3 regions of the Lysinibacillus sp. G01H genome follow, and region 3 is predicted to be linked to each of the others. Evidence: riboswitches for the same ligand, from Rfam matches in the RefSeq annotation. Region 3 holds a riboswitch; each other region holds the start of a gene.

Region 1 (8,133 bases), 1.6 Mb from region 3:
TTGCCCATTCTTTAAACTGAAATTCCGTGAATTCCTGTTGATGAAGCCAATTTCGAGTTTGGCGAGTGTCCGTAATTTTATCCTTCTCAGCTGTCATAATGAGCATAGGCATATTTGGCATTTCACCTTTAGGCAGCATCACTAAATTTTTCATCATCTGCTGAAGCTCTCGATACCATTTCACAGAAACAACAGACATGAGCGGTACCTCATCTTTCATTTCTTCTCTGCCTTCAACACTACGCGTTAATTTCTCTAATGTAATGTCATGTGTCAATTTAACATTCGCTGTTAACGCACTTAGACTTGTTAAAGCATTTGTTAATTTACCTGGTAATAGCTTTAGTTGCAACCAAGGTGATGTTAAAATAATGCCCGCACATTCATATTGTCTCTTTTGCATTGTATGGAGGATTAATGTTGCACCTAGTCCATGTCCTATTACAAAGGTTGGTAAATTATATGAAAAAGCATTCTCAATCAGGTTTCTTGTATACTTATTGTACAATTTGAAGTCTTCATCATGGACTCGAGCAAACCTTGCATTACCCCCATGATTCGGTAAATCCCCCATGACTATGTGGAAGCCTTCTAATCTTAATTTCTCTATCAGCCATGCATACCAACGGTGATTTTCATAAGCACCATGAAGAATAGCAATCACAGCTTTTGCTTGTCCATCAGCTTCCCATTTCCACATTTACATAGTCCTCCTAAAAAATAATTACACTTTGATTATATCGAAATAAATAGCACATTTTAATTTTATATTTCCATAATGTTGCGTATTTGATACGATAATACTACATTATAGAAAGAAAAGAGGCGATTTTCATGATTTATCCATTTAAAGATAAAACGCCAAAGATCGATCCATCTGTTTTCATTGCTGATTATGCAACTGTTACGGGCGACGTAACAATTGGCGCCGAAACAACCATTTGGTTTAATACGGTTATTCGTGGTGATGTTTCCCCAACGATTATCGGTAAACGTGTCAGTATTCAAGATCTTTGCTGTTTACACCAAAGCCCAAAATATCCGCTCATTATTGAAGATGAGGTAACAGTTGGACACCAAGTCACTTTACATAGTTGTACAATTCGCAAAAATGCCTTAATTGGTATGGGATCCATTATTTTAGACGGAGCTGAGATTGGAGAAGGTGCATTTATTGGAGCAGGAAGCCTAGTACCTCCTGGTAAAGTCATTCCTCCAAATAGTCTAGCTTTAGGTCGTCCAGCAAAAGTTGTCCGAGAATTAAATGCTGAGGATAAAGAGGATATGGAACGCATCGTACGAGAATACGCAGAAAAAGGTCAATATTATAAATCACTTCAAAAATAAATAATCTACACAAAAAAATTAATACCAACGAAAAAATCCCTCGCGTTTTCGTGTACCGAATATGTTCACGAATCCTAGCGAGGTATTTTTTATAAAAAAACAAAAGGAGCAATATTGCTCCTTTGCTTATTAATACATTAGAATAATTTTCTAATGACTTCATTACTTTAGTTCAATAGTTTATAAACATGCTTTTTCTCGTAACGCGTCTGCTTTATCAATTTGCTCCCATGGTACATTTAAATCTGTACGACCAAAATGTCCATATGCAGCAGTTTGTTTATAAATGGGACGACGAAGATCAAGCATTTTAATGATACCTGCTGGGCGTAAATCGAATAGCTCGCGTACCCATTCAACGATCTCGCTTTCTTTCACTCTACCTGTGCCAAATGTATCGACAGCAATGGAAACAGGCTGCGCAACGCCAATCGCATAAGCGAGTTGCACTTCAGCACGCTCTGCTAAGCCAGCTGCTACGATATTTTTCGCTACATAACGTGCTGCATATGCCGCTGAACGGTCTACCTTGGTTGCATCCTTACCTGAGAAGGCACCACCACCGTGACGTGCATAACCACCGTATGTATCAACAATGATTTTACGTCCTGTTAATCCAGCATCACCTTTTGGTCCACCAATTACAAAACGGCCAGTTGGATTGATAAAGTATTTCGTATTAGCATCTAATAATTCACTTGGTACAACTGGTGCAATAACAAATTCTTTTAAATCTGCTTGAATTTGTTCAAGTGTTGCTTCTTCATCATGCTGTGTTGAAATAACAATTGTATCCACGCGAACCGGTACATTATTGTCATCATATTCTATCGTTACTTGCGTTTTACCATCAGGACGTAAATAGGCAAGTTCACCTGATTTACGTACTTCTGTTAAACGGCGTGCTAATTTGTGTGCCAAGCTAATTGGTAATGGCATTAGCTCTGGTGTTTCATTACATGCATAGCCAAACATTAAGCCTTGGTCACCAGCACCAATTGCTTCAATATCTGCATCTGTCATAGAGCCTTCACGTGCCTCTAATGCCTGATCAACACCTTGAGCAATATCAGGTGATTGTTCACCAATTGCCACAAGCACCGCTAAGTTCTCAGCATCAAAGCCATATTTACCTCGTGTATAGCCAATTTCAGCTACAGTGTCACGAACAATACCTTTAATATCTACATAAGTAGAAGTTGTAATTTCTCCTGCTACTAATACTAATCCTGTTGTTACAGTTGTTTCACACGCTACACGTGCATTTGGATCTTCTGCTAAAATAGCATCTAAAATGGCATCCGAGATTTGGTCACAAATCTTATCTGGATGTCCTTCTGTTACACTCTCTGATGTAAACAGTCGACGGTTTGTCATTTGGTTTTCCTCCTAAATACTCTTACAATAAGTAGTTGTGTATGAATACGGTACTCATTACCCATGTCAAGTCCGCTCCTAAGGATTGAACTCTCAAGCCGTTACTGCTGCTTTTAACACGAGGATTTCGAAAGATCCGTCATTATAATAAGGAAAGAACTACATATACTTACCTTTACATTGATTTTTAACAATAAAAAAATCCTTTTCTCACGTTACTTTACATGAGGAAAGGAATAATGACTGCGTAACCTTTCACTCTTATCGTTCAAGGGATGTTCCCTTGCATCAGGTTGGCACCAACGCATGTCGTGAAATAGTTCATGCAGGTTGCCGGGTTTCACAGGGCCTGACCCTCCACCAGCTCGGGATAAGAGTATCCGTTCAATCTCATGTTACTGAAAAGGTCGAACGTTGTCAAATATTTTCTTATGTATTACTGTATAGAAAGGAAAGAACTTATTACACAAAAACTTTTCATACTTGGATGATGATGTAAATAGAAGCAAATTAATCCCTACAACATACCTAGCTACTTGTGGTAACATATGTGTGGCTCAATCTTCATGCCTAATTACAGTAGGATTGATGGTATTCTCCTCGAAAAACATTATTTTTTGTCAGTTTATTGAAAAGTGGTAAAAACTCTAAAATAATTTCTTAATTAGTATAGATTATTTAAGCAATTGTGTTATACTATTTTTGAAATTAAGAAAAAATCCCTCTAAATCAAGGGAATACTATAAAAAAGGATGGTATTTAATCGATGAATTCAGTAGAAATTGCAAACGAACTGAAGGAATTATTAAACGGCGGTAACATTAATGTTCAACTTTCAGTACCACAATTAGCAGAAAAAGCTACATCTCGTGGTGAAGCAATGTTAACAGTAGATGGCGCAGTTCGTGCAGAAACTGGCAAATACACTGGTCGTTCACCTAAAGATAAATATACGGTAGAAGAAGAAAGCACAAAAGATCAAATTGACTGGGGTAAAGTAAACCAACCAATTTCTTCTGAAGTGTTCGATAACCTATATGTAAAAGTAATAAAATATTTAAAAGAACGTGACGAGTTATTCGTATTCAAAGGCTTTGCAGGTGCTGACAAAGATTCACAATTAAGCATTCAAGTTATTAATGAATACGCATGGCACAATCTTTTTGCTCATCAATTATTTATCCGTCCAACAGCAGATGAATTAGCTTCTCATGTTGCTGACTTCACTGTCATCTCAGCTCCTAACTTTAAAGCAGATCCTGCGGTTGATGGTACTGCTTCTGAAACATTCATCATCGTATCACTTGAAAAGAAAATTATTTTAATTGGTGGTACAGAATATGCTGGTGAAATGAAAAAATCTATCTTTGGTATCATGAACTACTTATTACCACAACAAGGTATTCTTTCAATGCACTGCTCAGCAAACGTTGGTGAAGCTGGCGATGTGGCGTTATTCTTCGGTCTATCTGGTACTGGTAAAACGACGTTATCAGCTGATCCTGATCGTAAGCTAATCGGTGACGATGAACACGGTTGGTCTGATAATGGTGTGTTCAACATTGAGGGTGGTTGCTATGCAAAAACAATCAACCTTTCTGCTGAAAAAGAACCAGAAATCTACAATGCAATCCGCTTCGGCTCTGTATTAGAAAACGTAGCTGTTGATCCAGAAACTCGTATTTGTGACTATGACGATGGTTCACTAACAGAAAATACACGTGTAGCTTATCCAATCCAATATATCGAAAATATCGTTGATCCTTCTGTTGCAGGTCATCCAAAAACAATCATCTTCCTAACAGCTGATGCATTTGGCGTGTTACCTCCAATCAGTAAATTAACAAAAGAACAAGCAATGTATCACTTCCTAAGCGGGTTCACTTCTAAACTTGCTGGAACTGAACGTGGTGTGACTGAGCCAGAACCAGTATTCTCTACTTGCTTCGGTTCTCCTTTCCTTCCGCTTCCCGCAACAGTATACGCAGAAATGTTAGGTCAAAAAATTGACGAGCACGGTGCACAGGTATACTTAGTAAACACTGGTTGGACTGGTGGCGAATATGGCACAGGTAGCCGTATGAAACTTTCATACACACGTACAATGGTCCGTGCAGCAATCGATGGTAAATTAGCAGATGTTGAAACAACACAAGATGCTGTGTTTGGTTTACACATTCCAACAGCAGTTGAAGGAGTACCTTCAGAAGTGTTAAATCCTCGTGAAGCTTGGGCAGATAAAGCTGCATACGATGCAAAAGCTGCTGAGCTTGCAGGCTTATTCAACGAAAACTTCAAGAAATTCTCAAACGTTTCTGAAGCCATCACTACACTTGGTGGCCCATTAAAGTAACGTCTATATAAAAGACAAAGGGAACAAATTATTCGTTCCCTTTGTCTTTTTGTTTTCTCTACGCTTTATTGTTGTTTCATCCACTTGCAAAGAGCACGGACAGTTTCACGATTTTTTGCTGGTGGATATTGATGTGCATAGTGAAGATCATACCAAGTTTCGAATGATTTATTTGCTTCTTCTAAAAAAAATGCCAATTGTCTGGCATGTTCAATATCCACATTTTCATCACGATAGCCATGAATGATAAGAACGGGAGCTGTTATTCGCTCTATCTCAAAAAGAGGTGTTCTTGCATCATACGCTTCTGGTACACGATTAGGTGTTCCTCCAATAACGCGCTTCATCATCCTGCGCATATCTGTACGTTCCCAATAGGTGGCCGTTGCATCAGAAACACCTGCCCATGTTACAACAGAAGTAATATCCCTTCTTAAAATGGCTGTCCACAGAGCCATAATACCACCTCGTGAAAAACCAAAAACATGGATATTGTCATTGCAGAATTGTTTGAGTACATCTACGGCATAGACCGCATCGTAACGGTCTGCCCCTGCAAACTCGTCACGACCCTCTCCCCCACGATTCCCACGATAATATGGGGCAAATACGATAAAGCCCTGCGCCGCAAATTGTGCAATACGAGAGGGTCTGACCATCCCAATGCTTTGCATGCCGCCTCTTAAATATAAAAAGCCATCATATGTACCTTCTGCCTTTGGCTCTGCTAATAGTCCTTTTATACGTAAGCCCTGTGAAAGATAGGTTATTTCCGTTAAACGTATAGCTGGATTTGGTGAAGGATAGGGGCGTTTTTCGATAATATCACCATTGTATGTCACGATGTTTCAGCTCCTCCAGCATTTTCTTCATCCCCTCATCCTTCATGTGAAAACTCAAGTTAGGATGCTGAACAAATTCTTCATCGGTTAACCAAAGCATGCCTGACGTTTCTAAATCAAATTCTATATCCTCTTGCGCTAAAAATTGTGCAGTGAAAACAGTTTTACAAAAAACGATTTCATCATACACTGCATACTCTGCAAACCATTGAAGATTTTTCACATGAACACCCGTCTCTTCAAAAACTTCTCGAATCGCCGCCTCCTCTAATGTTTCGCCTTCTTCTAATTTCCCCCCTGGCACTTCTACACCACGTCGTTTATGGACAGTACATAACCATTTATTTTCATACTTTAAAAGGACAAGGACGTGTTTAGGTTTTACTTTAAATTCGCCTCTTGTAAAACTCAAATCTACTTGTAGGCCATGTAAATCTGTAAATGTTAACATCTCTTCACCCTCACGTTCTTTCTTGTTGCAAAACAAAAGTTACTTTCTTCATCATTACTTCTATTTTATGGACAGAATTTAATCATCATTCCAATTCCTATTCCTATTCCTATTCCTATCTCTATTAACTATATTGTAAACCTACAATGACAAGCAACCCTAAGCTACAGTCTTATAAAGCATGAAAAAAGCGTGCTTCATAGGAAGACACGCTTTTCTTTAAATTACTTGCTGACCGTCAAAATAGACGATAGGACTTTTCACAACACAATCAATATGAACATCTGACGCATTGGCTCCACCAAATGGCGCATTACTGCCAAAAGCGATATGGATGGTCCCATACACTTTCTCATCCTCTAATACATTGCCACATAGGATAGCACTTTTATTGGCTCCAATGCCAAACTCAGCAATAACTCTACCATTGCCTTCACCAAGTAATGCCAGTAGTCGTGGACCATCAGGACCGATTGCTTCTTCTAAGCGACCATTCTTTATTTTTAATAATAATGGCTCTTTTAAGACACCAATATTAGCAATAGAACCATCTACTAAAATCTCTCCATTCGCTGATGTTTCTATTGGTGCAATATAGGATTCTCCTGAAGGAATATTCCCATACTCACCAGGTTGACGAATCACCCCTGTGGAACGAATGCCGAAACGACCTTCTACACTGAACGTCAGCTCATGGCCATCCTTGATAATACGAATATCTTTTGCCGTATCAAGTAAAAGGACATATTTTTCTACTGTAGCTTCGATCTCCTGTGCATCTGCATGAAGGGCACCTTGCTCCAGCATCTCCAATGTTACCCCTGGCATTGTTGCTACACGTCCACCCTTTTCACAGGCATGTTTACGAGCCAATGTATGTGTTAGGGAGTGGGAGGTAATACACAGTGTAACATCGGCATTTGCCATAAGCTCAGAAACTGCATGGATTGGCTCCTGCCCTGATTTCTCTAACAGGGGCATCACCATGAACATTGTATTTGCAGTAATTGACAGTCCAGCTTCATAAAAATTTTTCGCGATGTCTTGTTTGTGGCTATCCGTCAAAATTAATAGTGACTCTGAAGATTGAACATTTAAATTGCCTTTTAAAACATTTAGTGCAATGTCATGTAAATGATGCATAATAGGACTCCTTAATTAAAATTCAAATGATATCTACGAATAATTCCTTCTATTTCATTTCTAGCTTCCGTTAAAGGTCCCAAAAACTCAGGAACACGTTGCTCTGTAAAACGATAAATTGGTCCAGAAACGGTAATAGACGCTACGACCTGTTCCTCACTATTAAATATAGGCATAGCTAGCGCCAATACATCGACCGAATACTCACTGTTACTAAGTGCATAGCCACATGTTCTAATTTTTTCTAGCTCTGCCCTTATTTCTGTGGCATCTGTCATTGTATTATTTGTATAAGCTGTTAATGGTTCATCTATAACCTTTGCAATTTGTTCTTCATTTAAAAAAGCAAGCATCGAACGATAAGATGCTCCTACATACAGTGGCGATCTACTTCCTCTTGAAACTGTAAACTTCACCTTATTTACAGGCTCTGCTTTCAATAATGTTAACGCTTCCAGTCCATTCAGTACGGTAAAAATGGCTGTTTCACCAGTGACATCCTTTAATTTTTCAAGAACTGGCATACATAGCTGATCTATGTTTAATGAATCATACATATTCATACCTATTTCCCATAGTGCAATTCCCAGAGAATATTTTTTTGTTATAGGATCTTTTGT
Region 2 (8,133 bases), 2.0 Mb from region 3:
AACCTTCGTCTAACTAGATGGACGAAGGTTTTTACATATTTCCATTAGCAGTTTGTTTTAGATGTCTACATAATTGTGAGGGAATGTTAGGTTTGTGTGAAAAACGTCAGAATCAGCCAACTTTTTTCTCCTTACATTTTACTTAGTATAACAAAATCATTTCTATATAACTTATCCTTATTTATTCACATCTCTTCCCATCAGACCGACATATCAGTAAAATAGAGTAGGTTAGGGGGATTACATGTGAAAGATCAACGCTTTAAAATAGCGCATCGAGAGGCGCTTATCGGAATTGGACTCGTCCTTGTCAACTTTGCAATTTGGTTTGGCTTTGCCTATGGATTAGGTTCAGGAGATCCAAGAAATTATACGTATGTATTTGGTTTTCCTGCCTGGTTTTTCTATAGCTGTATCGCTGGGACAGGCTTTATGATCCTTCTTATCTGGATTGTGATGAAACTCTTTTTCAAAGAGGTACCATTTGATGATGAGGAGGTGGATCGCTAATGCATTGGCAAGTTGTATTTCCATTGCTATTATTTTTAATTATTATATTTGGAATCGGTATTTGGGCCAATAAGCATGTACGCTCCTCTAATTCATTCCTACAGGAGTATTTCCTAGGTGGTCGTGAAATGGGTGGTTTTATCCTTGCGATGACGATGATTGCTACATATGGCAGTGCGAGTAGTTTTATCGGAGGACCGGGTGTAGCCTATACAAAAGGACTTGGGTGGGTATTACTGGCAATGGCTCAGCTACCAGCAGGTTATTTTGTGCTCATGATTTTAGGGAAAAAATTCGCCATTATTGCTCGTCGTTACCAGGCCATTACGTTAATCGACTTTTTACGTGAACGCTACAAAAGCCATGTCATTGTTATTTTATCAGCAATTAGCATCATTGTTTTCTTATTTTCGGCTATGATGGCTCAATGGGTTGGGGGTGCACGCTTAATTGAGTCGTTAACTGGCTTAAGCTACACTGCAGCACTGTTTATTTTTGCGATTTCCGTGTTAGTATATGTGATTATTGGAGGTTTCCGTGCGGTTGCGCTAACAGATACGGTCCAAGGTTCCATTATGGTGATTGGTACAATTATTTTATTAATCGGCACGATTGTGGCAGGTGGAGGCATCGACAATATAATGGCCTCACTGGTTGCTGAAAATCCTGACTTTGTGTCACCATTTGGCGCACAAGGAGATTTAACACCTTTGTATGTCTCGACATTTTGGATTCTCATTGGTGTAGGGGTTGTAGGACTTCCGCAAATTGCGGTTCGTGCGATGAGCTATAAGGATTCCAAAAGTATGCATCAAGCGATTCTTATTGGCACGATTGCCATAGGGACAATCATGTTTGGCATGCATTTAATTGGTGTGTTAGCCCGACCTGTCATACCTGGCATTGAAATTGGTGATAAAGTTATGCCGCTCCTGACATTGAAGGTATTACCGCCATTTTTAGCAGGAATCGTTTTAGCTGCACCAATGGCTGCGACAATGTCTACGGTTAATGCTTTACTAATGCTTGTCAGCTCTACAGTTGTCAAAGACATCTATTTAAATTATATGAAGCCGAAAGCTAGTGATGCAGAGATTAAGCGTGCAAGCTTTATTGTAACAACAGTCATAGGCCTAGCGGTTGTCATCTTTGCACTCAATCCACCTGATTTATTAGTGTGGTTGAACTTATTTGCCTTTGGTGGACTAGAGGCTGTCTTTATTTGGACAGTCGTTTTAGGATTGTATTGGAAAAAAGCCAATAAATACGGAGCGATTGCGTCGATGATTACAGGCATGTTGTTGTACATTATGATTGATCGGTTTTATCCTTCTGTCTTTGGTATGCATACAGTCACGATACCAATTGTCGCATCCTTCTTTATTTTTGTGCTTGTCAGTTTGTCCACTAGTCATAAATTTAAAAATGAAAAGCTTATGATTTAACGCCAAAACGCCACAGATTTCAAATTCTGTGGCGTTTATTTTAATGCATCATAAAATCATAGGCATTTTTCGCAAGTAATGTCATTGTAACGACAATAAATAGTGTGCGGACAAAGCCACTTCCTTTCTTGATTGCCATGCGTGAGCCAAGCATAGCCCCACCAATTTGCGCAATGCCCATGACTAGACCATAAACATAATGAATTTGACCTAAGTAAGCAAACATACAAACACCAGCCACATTACTCGCCAAATTTAAAAACTTCGCATTACCAGCCGCCTTTAAAAAATCAAAGCCTACCAGTAAGAAGCTAAAGATTAAAAAGGACCCTGTCCCAGGACCAAGAAATCCATCATAAAAACCAATAGCAAATAATAGCAGCATAAATAGAAATAAATGCATTTTAGATAGATTTTTTACAGTAGCGACGGCACCCCAATCCTTTTTAAAGATCGTATATATCCCAACAGCCGCCAGCATAACAAGCATCAATGGCTTTAGTAATGCTGGATTGATTAGATGTACAGTCCATGCACCACATAATGATCCGATAAATGCTAGCGGAAAATATTTGAGGACAGAGCGAATGTCCAGCTGGCCAGAACGATAGAAAGAAATAGAGGAAGTGAGCGAGCCCATAGCTCCTGCTAGTTTATTTGTGGCAACAGCAGCGGCTGGATTAAGCCCTACAAATAGTAAGGCTGGTAGTGAAATTAAACCGCCCCCTCCCACTACTGAGTCAACAAAAGCCGCCAGAAATCCAAATGAAATTAATAGTATGAGAATATGTACATCGATTTCAAACAACATATGACACCTCTTTAGAATTAGTTACTACTGAAATAGTAACTAATTTTATTTACGCTGTAAACCCCATTTTTTCATTGGCAAATCTTCACAAAGGTAGCCTATAATAAAGATAATGGAGGGATTACATGGAGGAATTAATCACCCAGCTGAAAGAAATGGGTTTTACAGAATATGAAGCGAAGGCCTATACGGCACTTGTTCAGCAAAGTCATGTCAGTGCCTATCAGGTTAGTAAAAATTCTGGCATACCACGTGCAAGAGTGTATGATATTTTAAATATCCTTGTAGAAAAGGGCATCGTGTTAAAAGAAGAGACCGCAGAACAAACGACCTATTCGGCAATGCCTGTGTCTGTGTTCTTACAGCAAATGCAACAGCGCTGGGAGTCGAATTTTACGTCTATAAGCGGGAAGCTAGAGAAATTAGAGGAAAAAGTGCAGGAAGCTGAGCCTAAAGTGGTCATGCTGAAGGGCAGGGAATCTATTATCAATTATTGTCAGTCACTTCTAAAGAAGGCGAAGAAAAAAGTGATGCTGTCGATGTGGGAAGATATGTATGAGGTCTTACGTGAAGATTTGCAAGAGGTGGCGCTGCATGTTCCTGTTCATGGCATTACGTTATATGTAGGAGAGCATCTAGCCTCAATTGACCAGCATAGAGCCACACATTATACAAAAAAAGCGTCGACACCGCATTGGTTTATCTTATCGGTAGATGGTCAGGAAATGATTTATGGTCATTCTCCATCTACCCAAGAGACGGCCTTTATCACCAATGATTCCGTTCACATTTATTTGTTAGAGGATTATATATGGCATGATGTACTCATTAATCGGTTAGTAAAACGGGATGATCAGGAGTTAGAAGACTGGATTGCTAAGGAGCGGAAAGCTTTTTTCTTAGAATAGTCTTATAAGGGAAGGGGAGTAACTTGAAAAAATTCGTGTTGCTAGGTTTAATGAGCTTACTCATGCTAGGAGCCTGTAATGCTACACCACCAACCAATCCACCAACGATTCATGAGCTAACGGTTGTCCCAGATAATGTCCAAAAAAATATTGTTTCTAATGACAGAATACAACTATTACATGAAAATGATGCTCCATATTATCTTGTTTATTATTCAAAAGGGAATGTATTGGCAAGTATTACAGCTGAGGGAAATAGGCTTATCATCCAGTTAGAAGAAGGCAGCGAGCAAAGGAAAGAGGCTCAGCCCTATGTTTTTCAAATCACCGTCAAGAATCCTGAGCTTGATACCATTGATTTGCGAATAAACGGTCAGAGTACGCCCATTGATCGTATGACCATTATGTGATAAAAGAAACCGAAGTCTTTAGATGAGATTTCGGTTTCTTTATGAGATGTCTAATAAAAGACTTTGTCTACGTTATATTTAGAGCGGAAAGTATTAATCGCGTATGTTTCGTAAATTTCACGTTCCATTGGATCTTCTACTTCATAGACTTCAATTTTGAACACTTCATCACGATGGTTTTTCATCGGAGATACATTATCCTCGAAATGTTTTTTAATACGTTGACGAATTTTACGTGCTTTCCCAACAAATAATAGCTCATTCTTGTCATTATAGAATAAGAAAATGCCGCCTTTATCACGTGTGATTTTATGGAAGTCAATAAAACCGAAGTAAGGTGTGATTGGCACATCACCTGGTTTTAAATCTTGTTCACGTTGACGGATTACTAGATCTGGTTTTGGAAATTCAATTTTAATCAAACTATTCACGTTCCTCTCTCTTACTAAAAGTATATGGTAACATAATTACGGCATGTTTACCATAAATTTTAAATGCAGAAACACCACATATAGCAAGCTTAGTGTACATCAATTGAGCAAGGAACATGCACATGAATCACAAAATATTCTATGAATTATTGATATTCTAACTAGTTCGTGTTACAATTCAAGATAATTAAATAATCTTATCAAGAGAAGCTGAGGGATTTGGCCCGATGACGCTTCAGCAACCTCTAACAATTGTTAGAAAGGTGCTAATTCCAGCAAAGGATTTTTTCCTTTGAGAGATAAGAGTGGACGTGAAAAAAATCCTTCTCATTCTATCTCGTATGGAATGAGGAGGATTTTTTAATTTCGTTGCATCCTATGCAAGCAAGGTTTGCTAAAAGAGAGTGATTATAGAGAGGGGAAAGCAAGATGCCAATTAATATTCCGAAAAATTTACCAGCTGGAGAACATTTACGTGAGGAAAAAATCTTCGTCATGGAAGAAGATCGTGCGAAAACACAGCAAATCCGTCCATTAAATATATTAATATTAAATTTAATGCCTGAAAAAGAAAAAACAGAGCTCCAATTATTACGTTTATTGGGGAATACACCATTACAGGTGAATATTACCTTTTTGAATACAGCCACACACGAGTCTAAAAATGTGAGTAAATCCCATTTGCAGCTTTTTTACACAACGTTCAATCAGATTCGACACCGCCGCTATGATGGTATGATTATAACTGGTGCGCCAGTAGAAAAAATGGCTTTTGAAGAGGTCAACTATTGGCAGGAAATTTCAGAAATTATGGATTGGTCTAAAAAGAATGTGACATCTGTGCTACATATATGTTGGGGGGCACAGGCTGCATTGTATCATCATTATGGCATTGGGAAGGTCGAGCTTTCTGCTAAATGCTCAGGTGTCTATTCCCATGTGATTACAGATTTAACTGTAGATTTGGTACGTGGCTTTAGTGATTTATTTACTGCGCCCCACTCACGCTATACATCTGTTTCGATTGACGAGGTTCGCAATCATCCAGATCTACGATTATTATCCTATTCAGAGGATGCAGGGGTATTTATTGTACAATCAAAAGATAATAAAAATATTATGATTACGGGGCATCTAGAGTATGATGCGACAACGCTAGCCGATGAATACAGTCGCGATGTGGCGAAGGGCATAGATATCGCTGTTCCTGTAAACTACTTCCCGAATGACGATCCGACACAAGTGCCGATGAATACATGGCGTGCCCATACGCATCTATTATTCTCTAACTGGTTGAACTACTATGTTTACCAAGAAACACCATATGAATGGGATTTTGTAGATGAAATCGAATATCATATTTAATTAATAAAAAGTCTAATTTCTTTTCTAGCTTTAAAAGAAATTAGACTTTTTGATTGTCATTTTCTGTTTCCTGCTGAGGTGTTTCGTTTTTTTGAGCTTTGGATTTACGATTTCGAATAACTACCACAATCAGCAATAGTATGGGTAATAAAATGGTGAAAATAAAGGAAAAGATTGGCCAAATTTCATTATTATAATTAGTAGAATGCACAATATCTGGATGAACAATTTGAGAAAGTCCAATAACAATTATCCCCATCGGTATAATGAGTGGGCGATGATCCTTGATCTTTAAAATTTGTGCGAGGCCAACAACGGTCGTATAGAAATACATAAATGTACGAATATAAATAGACGAAATCCACATAAATGCCATAATGATCTCTATACGCTGTAAAAAATTTCCTATAGATATTCTTTGTGCTAAGGCATAGCTAGGAAAAGTCCTTGATGCTGTGTTTTCAGGACCTAATACAAGAATCGATAGGACAATCAACGTAACTAAGACGATTCCACCAAAGATTGCCCCAATATATAGCCCTTTCTGTGCAGACGGCTGTACATTGACACCAGTAGGATAGAGCATCATTAATACAAGTAATGGAAAGGAAAAGATACTCATAAAGCGTGCAATACTATAAAACATAGATGTTTTGGTTGCTTCTAGTAGAGGCTGAATATTCTCAAATGTAATTTGAGGGGTAATACTAAGGACGAAAAAAATAAAAATAAAGATAAACAATGGGAAGAGGATTTCTGCCGAACGGGCAAAGGTCTCAATTCCTAAATAAGCGGCATACATAATAATGATACTGAACAGTAGGGCAAATGCTAATGTCGGTGTCTCTGGCATTACTTCCGTTTTCATGAAAATACCTATAAAATAGAGTAATTCTCCAGCCGAAAGAAAGGTCATAATCAGGAAACAAATTGCTGTGATTTTCCCAAAAAAACGCCCAAGAATTTTTTCATTAGCCTCGATAAAGTTTAGAGATGGTGTTTGATTGGCCAGTGTTAAAAATAATTTTAGTACCAGTAAACTAAGGAGAACACCAATGCTTGCTGCTATCCAAGCATCTTGCTTAGCGGCACCAGTAATACTCGAAGGGATAATTAAAATCGCTGTACCGATAGAATAGAGGAAGGTAACGATTGTAAACTGTCTTGAACTAATTATCTCTTTTTCCATCAAGCTACCCTCCGTTTCTCAGTCCATCTTTCTATTTTGTGAATGACACAATGTAATCCCTAATTGGTGTGAAGATAAAGGTAATCAAATCTAATGGGCTAGGAATATGGATTTTCAGGGCAATCCCCATATTTAAAGCCGTTCCAATAAGAAGCAAAAAGGAGAATACAATCATGGCTTTTCTATCCTGTTGCTTTTTTAGCTTTGGAATAAAAATAAGCGCAATGATTATCGCGATGATCAAGATAGCTACGGCTAGTACCATTGCATTTATTCCTCCTTTGGCTTGTTTAATAATGAATTTTGCATCGTACCTGAACCTTGGGTAGTTACCTTTACATGAACTACCACTGCTAAATCTGGAAAAATGGAAGTCCAATCATCCTTGATTTTTTTCCACTGCTTAGGATCTGCCCGATGTAGGGCATCCCCAAATCCAAAAACATCTACTTCATATTGCTGTTGAATTTTCTCTACTGTTTTTTCTATGCGTTCATCAATTCCCTGGGCTGTTTTTTTGTTAACGTAATCAATCGATTTATTTTTGGTAAGATCGATATCACATTCGACCTCTCCAACATTCTGCTCTACATTAATATGAACATCGATTTTCGGTTTCCCGTTTTTAAATGACCCTTTCACCTTTGTAGTGGATTGGGTAATTTCAGTAGACAAGGTCCCTTTATTAGGACAGGCAATGATTTCTATCGTACTTTGAATTTTGTCATTAAGAAAACTAACACTTTTGCTTTCACTTTCAGTCAGTAGCCCTATATATTTATCTCCTTTAAAGACTGCTAAACCTGTATAACCTAATAGCACAGGTGCTTTAACACGTTGCACATTTGTTTGATCTACCCCTAATTTCTTATCGCCATGAATTTCAATAGCAGAAATTAATGCCCCTTTCTGCTTATTGCTTAACGTATTGACTAATTCATCAATATTAACAGCTATTGTGGAGCCCCAAGCCTTTTCAGAGACATCCAGGGAATTTAACATTTTATTAGCAGGAACTTTTTCGATGGGTGTTAGTACATTTAATACTTCCTTCGCTGTTGCTT
Region 3 (8,133 bases):
ATAGGACTCGAATGAATCATCAGGTAAAGAGGCTGTAAAAACGGGATCATTCATATAATTTCCTCTTGCATAGCCTAGCTTCAATGGTGAAAACTGATTGCGTACATCTTCTTCACGCCAGCCAAGCATTACAGTGTCGACAGTTAAAACGATCGCTTCAAATCCAGCTTCCTCCGCACGTGCAGCCATACTAAAAGCAATTTCTTCATTAGTAGACCAATATAATTGAAACCATTTTGTTGCAGAAGGCGCAGCTTGAGCAACTTCTTCAAGAGCAAAAGTGGAAACAGTGCTTTGTATATAAGGGATATTTAAAAACTGGGCAGCACGTGCAACGGCAAGCTCACCTTCATCGTGAACCATTCCGTTCATGCCCACAGGAGCAAAAAGCAAAGGAGTTGGATATGTTTTACCAAACAAATGAACGGATGTATCAACGTTTGACACATCATTTAAAAAACGGGGAACAATGGAATACTTCTCAAAAGCTGCTCGATTATTGCGCAGTGTTTGTTCACCGCCAGCACCTGAACGGATATAGCCATAAGGTCCAGCTTCGATTTTTTCCGCTACGGCCTTTTCTAAATCTGCAAAGCAAATGGGGAAGGGGGCTTGTGCAGTTATATTTTTTAAGAGTAGATCGCCATCAGTTATGTTTGTCATCGTTACTACCTCACTTATTTATTGAAAATAGGCTTTCTTTTATTTAAAAAGGCTTGAATACCTTCGTTATAATCGTCTGAACTAAATGAATCCAAAACTAACTGTGCCAACGCATCGTTTTCTTCATTTTCACCATCAACAATTGCCTGGATAACTTTTTTGATGCCAGTGTTTGCAATGGATGATTTACTTAATAAATGTTCAGCGAATTGCAATGTCGCCTCATCAATATCCTCCGGTTCGTGGAGGGCCGTGATTAAACCAATATTTTTTCCTTCTTCAGCTGTAAAAATAGTAGCTGTGTACAAAATTTCCTTTGCCTTAGCGACACCAACAATATTGATGAGACGTTTTGTGCTTTCTAAATTATAGACAATACCTATGTTTGCAGCGGTGATGCCTAGCTTACTCTTAGGTGTTGCTATTCTAAAATCACAAGCGTTTGCTAACTCTAATCCACCACCAATTGCTAAGCCCTGAATCATAGCAATTGTCGGGTGTGGAAATTTATAGAGAGCATCGATCGCCTTTAGAGCCAATTCATTATAGGCTTTGGCATTGTCTGTAGCATAACGAACATCTAAAAACTCGGTAATATCTGCACCGGAAGAAAAGGCTACTTCATTGACACCGCGAACAATTAAAAGTTTGATGGAAGAATCTACACTGAGCAGCTCTAGTTGGTCTACTATGGCTTGAAACATTGCCCTTGATAAAGAATTCCGTTTTTCCGGGCGATTTAATACTAACGTTGCAATATAGCCATTTTTCTCTACATAAATTTCGTTTGTCATCTTCATTCTCCTATTAGTCTTTTTTCAACTTCGCGGCGAAGCGGTTACCGATGGATTGAATGCTCTGCACAAGGATGATTAAGATAAAGACAGTTGCATACATCACATCAACCTCATAGCGTAAATGACCATAACGATAGGCAAGGTCACCTAAACCGCCAGCACCAACCATTCCTGCCATTGCTGTTGCACCAATTAATCCTATTGTGGCAATCGTTAAGCCTAATATAATAGATGGTCGAGCTTCACGTAATAGGACATGCCAAATGATATGGCGACGTTTAATACCCATGGCTGTGTAGGCTTCTACTACTCCTGAATCCACTTCTAAAAGCGCAGATTCCATCAGTCGTGCAATATAAGGAGCTGTGTAAACAACTAGCGGAACGATTACACCTTTAACACCAATTGTTGTACCTACAATTAACTTGGTAAAAGGTAAGATGAAGAATAATAAAATGATAAATGGAACAGAGCGAACAATATTGATAAATAGATTAAAAAACTGATAGAAAAATTTATTTTCAAAGGATTGTCCTGGTCGTGTTAAAACAATTAATAGCCCTAATGGAATACCAATCAGAATGGAGAATAACAATGAAATTCCGACCATTTGAAATGTTTCGATAATTGCTTTGCCAATAACATCTGACCAATCTGTAAAGAAACTTTGGATACTACTCATTGAACGCACCTCCTAATTCTTCCACTGCCACGCCATTTTCTGAAAAATAAGTTAACGCCTTTTGGACAATCTGCGTTTCGCCATGTAAATGCACCACAATATTGCCGACAATACCGTTTTTTAATTCAATAATATTTGCTGTTAAAATATTTGGTTGCACATCGTATACCTTAGTGACTTCTGCTAATAATGGCTTACCAGTACTTTCACCAAGGAATGTTAAACGGATTACACTTCCTGAAACATTTAATTGCTCAATAAGAGAGGGGGATAAATTACGTTGTGAAATTGTATTTAAAAACTTTCGCGTTGTAGGGTGCTTCGGTTTCGCAAAAAGTTCAATCGCTGTGCCAAATTCCACAACTTTCCCTGATTCTAGAACAGAAACCTCATCACAAATTTTTTGAATTACATTCATTTCATGTGTGATGAGCAGAATCGTAATGCCTAATTCACGATTAATTTTTAACAACAATTCAAGAATGGCTTCCGTTGTCTCAGGATCAAGTGCACTTGTTGCTTCGTCGCTAAGTAAAATCTCTGGTTCCTGTGCTAGGGCACGTGCAATAGCCACACGCTGTTTTTGACCACCTGAAAGTTGATTTGGGTAACTATCAAGTTTATCTGTTAAACCGACAATTTCAGCATACTTAGCTACTCGGTTTTTTACTTCCGCCTCTTTATAGCCTAGAAGCTTTAAGGGAACTGCAATATTATTGTAAACTGTTGCTGTTTTTAATAGATTAAAGTGCTGGAAGATCATCCCGATTTTTTGGCGTGTTTGACGTAATTCTTGAAGAGAAAGGGTCGTAATATCTACATTGTCTATCACTACTTTTCCTGCTGTAGGACGTTCGAGTAGATTAACGCAACGAATGAGTGTACTTTTACCAGCACCACTATAGCCGATTACACCATGAATTTGTCCCTTTTTTACATGAAGATTAATGCCATCCACAGCTTTTATGATGCCTTTTTTAGACTTGAATTCTTTTGAGATATTTTGTAATTGAATCATGCGACTGTTTGCTCCTTTCTCCACCTTCTAAAAAGCAAGAATCTGCTCGTTTTCCTATAGAGGAATTTCGACAGATTCTTCGGCTTTATAGAAGCTTCCTGAATGTATTACCAACTAGGGATTACTGAACCTTTGAATTCTTCTTCGATGAATTGACGTACTTCATCAGATTGGTAAGCCTCAACGAACTTTTTAATTGTTGGATCATTTTCATTTTCAGCACGTACAACAATATAGTTCACGTATGGAGAATCAGTAGATTCCAATAAAATAGAGTCATCTTTAGGGTTAATACCAGCTTCTAATGCAAAGTTTGTATTAATAGCTGCTACGTCTACTTCACTAAGTTGTTTAGGAATTTGAGCTGCCTCTAATTCAATGAATTTTAAATTCTTTTTGTTTTCTTCTACATCACGAATCGAGGCTGTTAAGTCTGCGCCATCTTTTAACTGAATATAGCCAGCTTCCTGTAAAACAAAGAGGGCACGCGCTCCATTCGTTGGGTCATTTGGTAAGCCAAACGTTGCACCGTCAGGAATGTCATCAAAGGATTTATATTTTTCAGAGTAGATACCCATTGGATTTAAAATCGTTTTGCCCACTGGTACTAAATCTGTATCATGATCTTTATTAAATGTATCCAGGAAAGGCTCGTGTTGATAGCTGTTCGCATCAAGATCACCTTCAGCTAAGGATGTATTAGGTAAAACATAGTCAGAAAATGATTTTAGCTCTACTTCTAGCCCGTTTTCTTTTGCTACTTTAGCGGCTACTTCTGCAATTTGTTCGTGTGGACCAGAAGTGACGCCTACAACGATTTTCTTTTCATCAATTCCTTCAGCTTGGCTTTTACTATCTTCTTTAGAGCCACAGCCTGCTAAAGCTGCTACTAATGTTAGACTTGCTAAACCTACTAAAAATTTATTTTTCTTTTTCATGAAAATACCTCCAAGATTGTTTTTATCGGTTTTTTGAAAATAAAAAAACTCTCTTACAAATTAAGAGAGGCTCATGAAAAGATGTCCTCTCTTATCTATCAAACGAAGTTCGTTTGCAGGATTTAGCACCTTCCTTTAAAAAAGGAGGTTGCCGAGCTTCATAGGGCCAGTCCCTCAGCTACTCTTGATAAGAGATTTATAATATTTTTTTGTAATTCCGATAGAACTAATATAATTTATAGGGTATAGTAAGTCAATAAATAATTTTTAAATTTTTTATATAATTATAATATTTCGACGCAAAAGAGGGATAACAATGTCTGTTAGAGTTAATTATGGTATAGGTTCATTTGGTAAGGTTATTAGTGCTCGTTTTCTAACGGGAACAGATATCATTGAAGGGATTGAAGCGCTTTGCGAAGAGAATAATATAGAGTCAGCCACAATTGTAAGCTGTATTGGCAGCTTTCAAAAAAGTAGCTTTGTTTATTTAGTGCCAGATGAAACAGCTCAAATTCAAGTTCGTTTTAGTGATGTGATGGAAAAAGAGGGACCATTAGAATTTATTCAAGGTTCAGGTGTGGTGTGTAAACGAGATGGTGGATATGAGACACATTTCCATGGCTCTATGAGCGATCAATGGGGTGTTGTATCGGGTGGGCATTTAATAAAAGGGGGAAACCCTGTTATTACTGCTGACATCGTGTTGGCAGAGGTACAAGGTATTCAACATATTCGAAAATGGGATGATGAAACAGGTCATGCTCAATTTTATCCATTAGAAAATGATTTAGGGCAACCAAGGAAAATTGAAAAATATTAATGATCCTGTAGCTAGGGATAGCTACAGGATACGCCCTCATCATTATCTATTAAACAATTGTAATTGCTCGATTCTATGGATTGCTTCACGTAAGCGCTCCTCACTAACTAGCAACCCTACGCGTACATAGCCTTCACCATATTGACCGAAGCCATTACCTGCTGCTACAGCGATATCAGCTTTTTCGAGCAAAAGATCAGCAAACTGTTCACTTGTATAGCCTAGTGGTACAGGAAGCCATGCGAAGAAGGAGCCTTTTGGAGCCGTAACATGCCAGCCAATTCGTCGAGCTTCTTCAATGAGTACATTGCGGCGACGCTCATAAGTAGCTCGTAGTTCATCCGAACATTGTTGGGAAGCTGTCAGTGCTACTGCTGCGGCTTGTTGAATGGCAGGGAATTGACTACAAAACAGATGATCCTGAATAAGATTAATAGCAGCGATAATCTCGGCATTCCCTACAGCGAAGCCTATACGCCAGCCAGCCATATTATAGGTTTTCGATAATGTATACATTTCAACTCCTACTTCTTTTGCACCCTTTGCTTGAAGGAAGCTAACTGGTTTATTACCGTCAAATCCTATTGCCCCATAAGCAAAATCATGTGATACGATAATATTGTGTTCCTTCGCAAAGCGAACAGTCTCTTCAAAAAACGCAAGTGATGCTGTACCTCCTGTAGGGTTGTTCGGGTAATTTAAGTAAAGAAGCTTTGCCTTTTCTTTCACTTCATCAGGTAATGCATCATAATCAGGTAAGAAATCGTTTTCGGCAAAAAGTGGCATCACTTCAAAATTGACATCTCCTAGTACGACACCTGATAGGTAATCTGGATAGCCAGGGTCTGGTAAGAGCATCGTGTCACCAGGGTTTAACACTGCTAAAGGTAGCTCAACTAGACCAATTTTTGTTCCACCGAGAATCGCTACCTCTGTATCTGGATTTAGTTCTACCTGATATTCACGTTGATAAAAGTCGGCAGCAGCTTGGCGTAATTCAGCGAGACCTCTAAATGGTGAATATTTGTGGTTTTGAGGATTTTCAGCCGCTTCCTGTAATGCTTGAATGATGTGAGTAGGCGTTGGCTGATCGGGATTTCCTTGCCCAAGGTTAATGACATCACGCCCTTCTTCTAGAGCCAAGTTTACTTTTTGTACAAGTGCTGCAAAAAATTGAGTGGGTAGTTGCTGTAGTTTTTTAGAGAATTCCATGCATGATCACCTTTTTCAGAATATAATAATTATTATTGAAGAATATGAAGCAAATAGTATTACTTTTTCTGTTAATTGTCTAGAGGAGGAATGGATATGAAAATCGGATGTATTCAATTAAATGTTGGCTTTGGCAAAGTTGAAGAAAATTTTGTGCTTGCTGAGGATAAGATTCGTGAAGCTGCAAAACAAGGGGCAGAAATTATTGTGTTACCTGAAATGTGGAATACAGGCTATGCTTTGGAAAAACTGTCTGAGCTAGCAGATATCAATGGTGAGCGGACAAAGGCCTTTTTGGCTAAACTTGCTAAGGAACTTGATGTACATATTGTAGGGGGCTCTGTTTCAACAAAGAAAGGCGACAAATTTTATAATACAATGTATACCTTTAATCGTAATGGAGAACTTGTTGGGGAATATAGCAAGGCACATCTTTTCCGTTTAATGGACGAGCATCTTTACTTAGAGGCAGGGAATGAAATGAATCGTTTTGCTCTAGGTGACATTGAAGCTGCTGGTGTTATCTGCTATGATATTCGCTTCCCAGAATGGTTACGAGCCCATGCATTACAAGGAGCAAAGGTATTATTTGTACCAGCGCAGTGGCCAACTCCAAGGATTGACCATTGGAAAACATTGCTACAGGCTCGGGCAATTGAAAATCAATGCTTTGTCATAGCCGTTAATCGTATTTCAAAAAAGGTAGAAAATTTTAATGGGCAATCCATGATTATTCAGCCTTGGGGAGAAGTACTTTGGGTTGGTGCTGAGGACGAGGAAATAGCGGTGATCGATGTAGACTTTTCTATTGTCGATGAAGTACGTGGAAGAATCCCTGTTTACGATGATCGCAGACCTGAACTGTATCAGGATGTAGTTGTGAAAGGGTAATAAAGGGCACGCTTAGGAAGGTAGATAGCCTTTTGAGCGTGCCAACTTTTTTCTAGCTCTTATCCTCGATCAATGAATTGGCTAGTAGCATAAATTCAAGTGTAATGCGGTTATGCCCATTCATAAAATTTTTACCTAGTAAACTTTCAAGCTTTTTTAAGCGGTGATAGAGTGTTTGACGAACAATAAACAATTGATTCGCTGTTTGCTGTTTAGAGCCATTTGTTTGTAAATACACCTGCAATGTTTCGAGAAGCTTACTATTATATTTTTCATCGTATTCAATAACTGGCTGTAAATAGTCGTAAATCACTTCCTGTAAATCCACTTGCATTTGTAATTTATAGATTAAATGATATAAATGCAGATCATCGTAAAAGAACGAGGACGTTTGTACTTTTCGACAAATATATAAGGTTTCTTGTGCAGTTTGATAGCTTTTAGGAATTTCATCTACATCACAAACAACCTTCCCAATAGCTATCTGATAACCTTGTGCTTGCTGCTTTTTATAAAATTCAGTTTTGGCCAAGGAGGAAAACATGTTGTTCAACATATCACGAATGGCTTTACTATCTTTTGTATGCAGTAAAATAAAAATAACATAGCTTTTTCTTTCAAATAAAAATGGAATAAAGCCATGTTGCTCAAACAGATTACGGTAATAAAGCTTACTATAGACAACATCCTCCTGTGCCTTTGTCAATGTATTAGGAGAAGCCAAAATAAAGACAGTGCCACTAGATTGTGTATAGTTAGCATAATGTGTAACGATAAATTTATAAATTTCCTCCTTAGACAGTTTTTGATCAATCCAATCAGCTAAAATCGAAGCATCCTCAATATTCTTTTTTTCCTCAATATAAAACTCTCGCATTAAAAGCTGTGCCAACGCTGTTGCCGTGCGATCTAATATTAATAATTCAAATTCGGAGAAAAGCCCATCTTCTCGATAAATTGATAAATCAGCATAATGTTGATCAAATAGAAAAATAGGCTCATGTTTAAATTGCTGAGTCGATATATTCAATGTTAGGAATTGCTGCCGCTTTTTATGAGCCATATTGGGGAAAAAGATAGGCTCTCTTCCCTTAATGGAAAACATAATT

What was found. Region 3 has a riboswitch for S-adenosylmethionine ahead of PSR12_RS02215 (MetQ/NlpA family ABC transporter substrate-binding protein). Riboswitches for the same ligand answer to the same signal wherever they lie in the genome.
Region 1: another riboswitch for S-adenosylmethionine. It lies ahead of metK (methionine adenosyltransferase); the one in region 3 lies ahead of PSR12_RS02215 (MetQ/NlpA family ABC transporter substrate-binding protein).
Region 2: another riboswitch for S-adenosylmethionine. It lies ahead of metA (homoserine O-acetyltransferase MetA); the one in region 3 lies ahead of PSR12_RS02215 (MetQ/NlpA family ABC transporter substrate-binding protein).

What each region holds. Positions count from the first base shown of each region.
Region 1 is NZ_CP118397.1:3,503,758-3,511,890, forward strand. It holds gene PSR12_RS17705 (alpha/beta hydrolase) at 1-700, opposite strand, end outside; gene PSR12_RS17710 (gamma carbonic anhydrase) at 835-1,347, shown strand; gene metK (methionine adenosyltransferase) at 1,528-2,724, opposite strand; SAM riboswitch class I at 2,983-3,101, opposite strand; gene pckA (phosphoenolpyruvate carboxykinase (ATP)) at 3,491-5,077, shown strand; gene PSR12_RS17725 (alpha/beta hydrolase family protein) at 5,143-5,919, opposite strand; gene PSR12_RS17730 (NUDIX domain-containing protein) at 5,903-6,370, opposite strand; gene PSR12_RS17735 (aminopeptidase) at 6,590-7,513, opposite strand; gene PSR12_RS17740 (IclR family transcriptional regulator) at 7,525-8,133, opposite strand, start outside.
Region 2 is NZ_CP118397.1:2,411,841-2,419,973, reverse strand. It holds gene PSR12_RS12255 (YhdT family protein) at 247-510, shown strand; gene panF (sodium/pantothenate symporter) at 510-1,955, shown strand; gene PSR12_RS12245 (TSUP family transporter) at 1,996-2,766, opposite strand; gene PSR12_RS12240 (TrmB family transcriptional regulator) at 2,892-3,674, shown strand; gene PSR12_RS12235 (hypothetical protein) at 3,698-4,084, shown strand; gene PSR12_RS12230 (nucleotide excision repair endonuclease) at 4,135-4,506, opposite strand; SAM riboswitch class I at 4,710-4,821, shown strand; gene metA (homoserine O-acetyltransferase MetA) at 4,945-5,880, shown strand; gene PSR12_RS12220 (GerAB/ArcD/ProY family transporter) at 5,921-7,069, opposite strand; gene PSR12_RS12215 (hypothetical protein) at 7,101-7,334, opposite strand; gene PSR12_RS12210 (Ger(x)C family spore germination protein) at 7,340-8,133, opposite strand, start outside.
Region 3 is NZ_CP118397.1:459,515-467,647, forward strand. It holds gene PSR12_RS02195 (alpha-hydroxy acid oxidase) at 1-663, opposite strand, end outside; gene PSR12_RS02200 (enoyl-CoA hydratase/isomerase family protein) at 678-1,457, opposite strand; gene PSR12_RS02205 (methionine ABC transporter permease) at 1,471-2,142, opposite strand; gene PSR12_RS02210 (methionine ABC transporter ATP-binding protein) at 2,135-3,160, opposite strand; gene PSR12_RS02215 (MetQ/NlpA family ABC transporter substrate-binding protein) at 3,268-4,098, opposite strand; SAM riboswitch class I at 4,187-4,292, opposite strand; gene PSR12_RS02220 (PPC domain-containing DNA-binding protein) at 4,415-4,921, shown strand; gene PSR12_RS02225 (pyridoxal phosphate-dependent aminotransferase) at 4,964-6,133, opposite strand; gene PSR12_RS02230 (carbon-nitrogen family hydrolase) at 6,230-7,024, shown strand; gene PSR12_RS02235 (PucR family transcriptional regulator) at 7,077-8,133, opposite strand, start outside.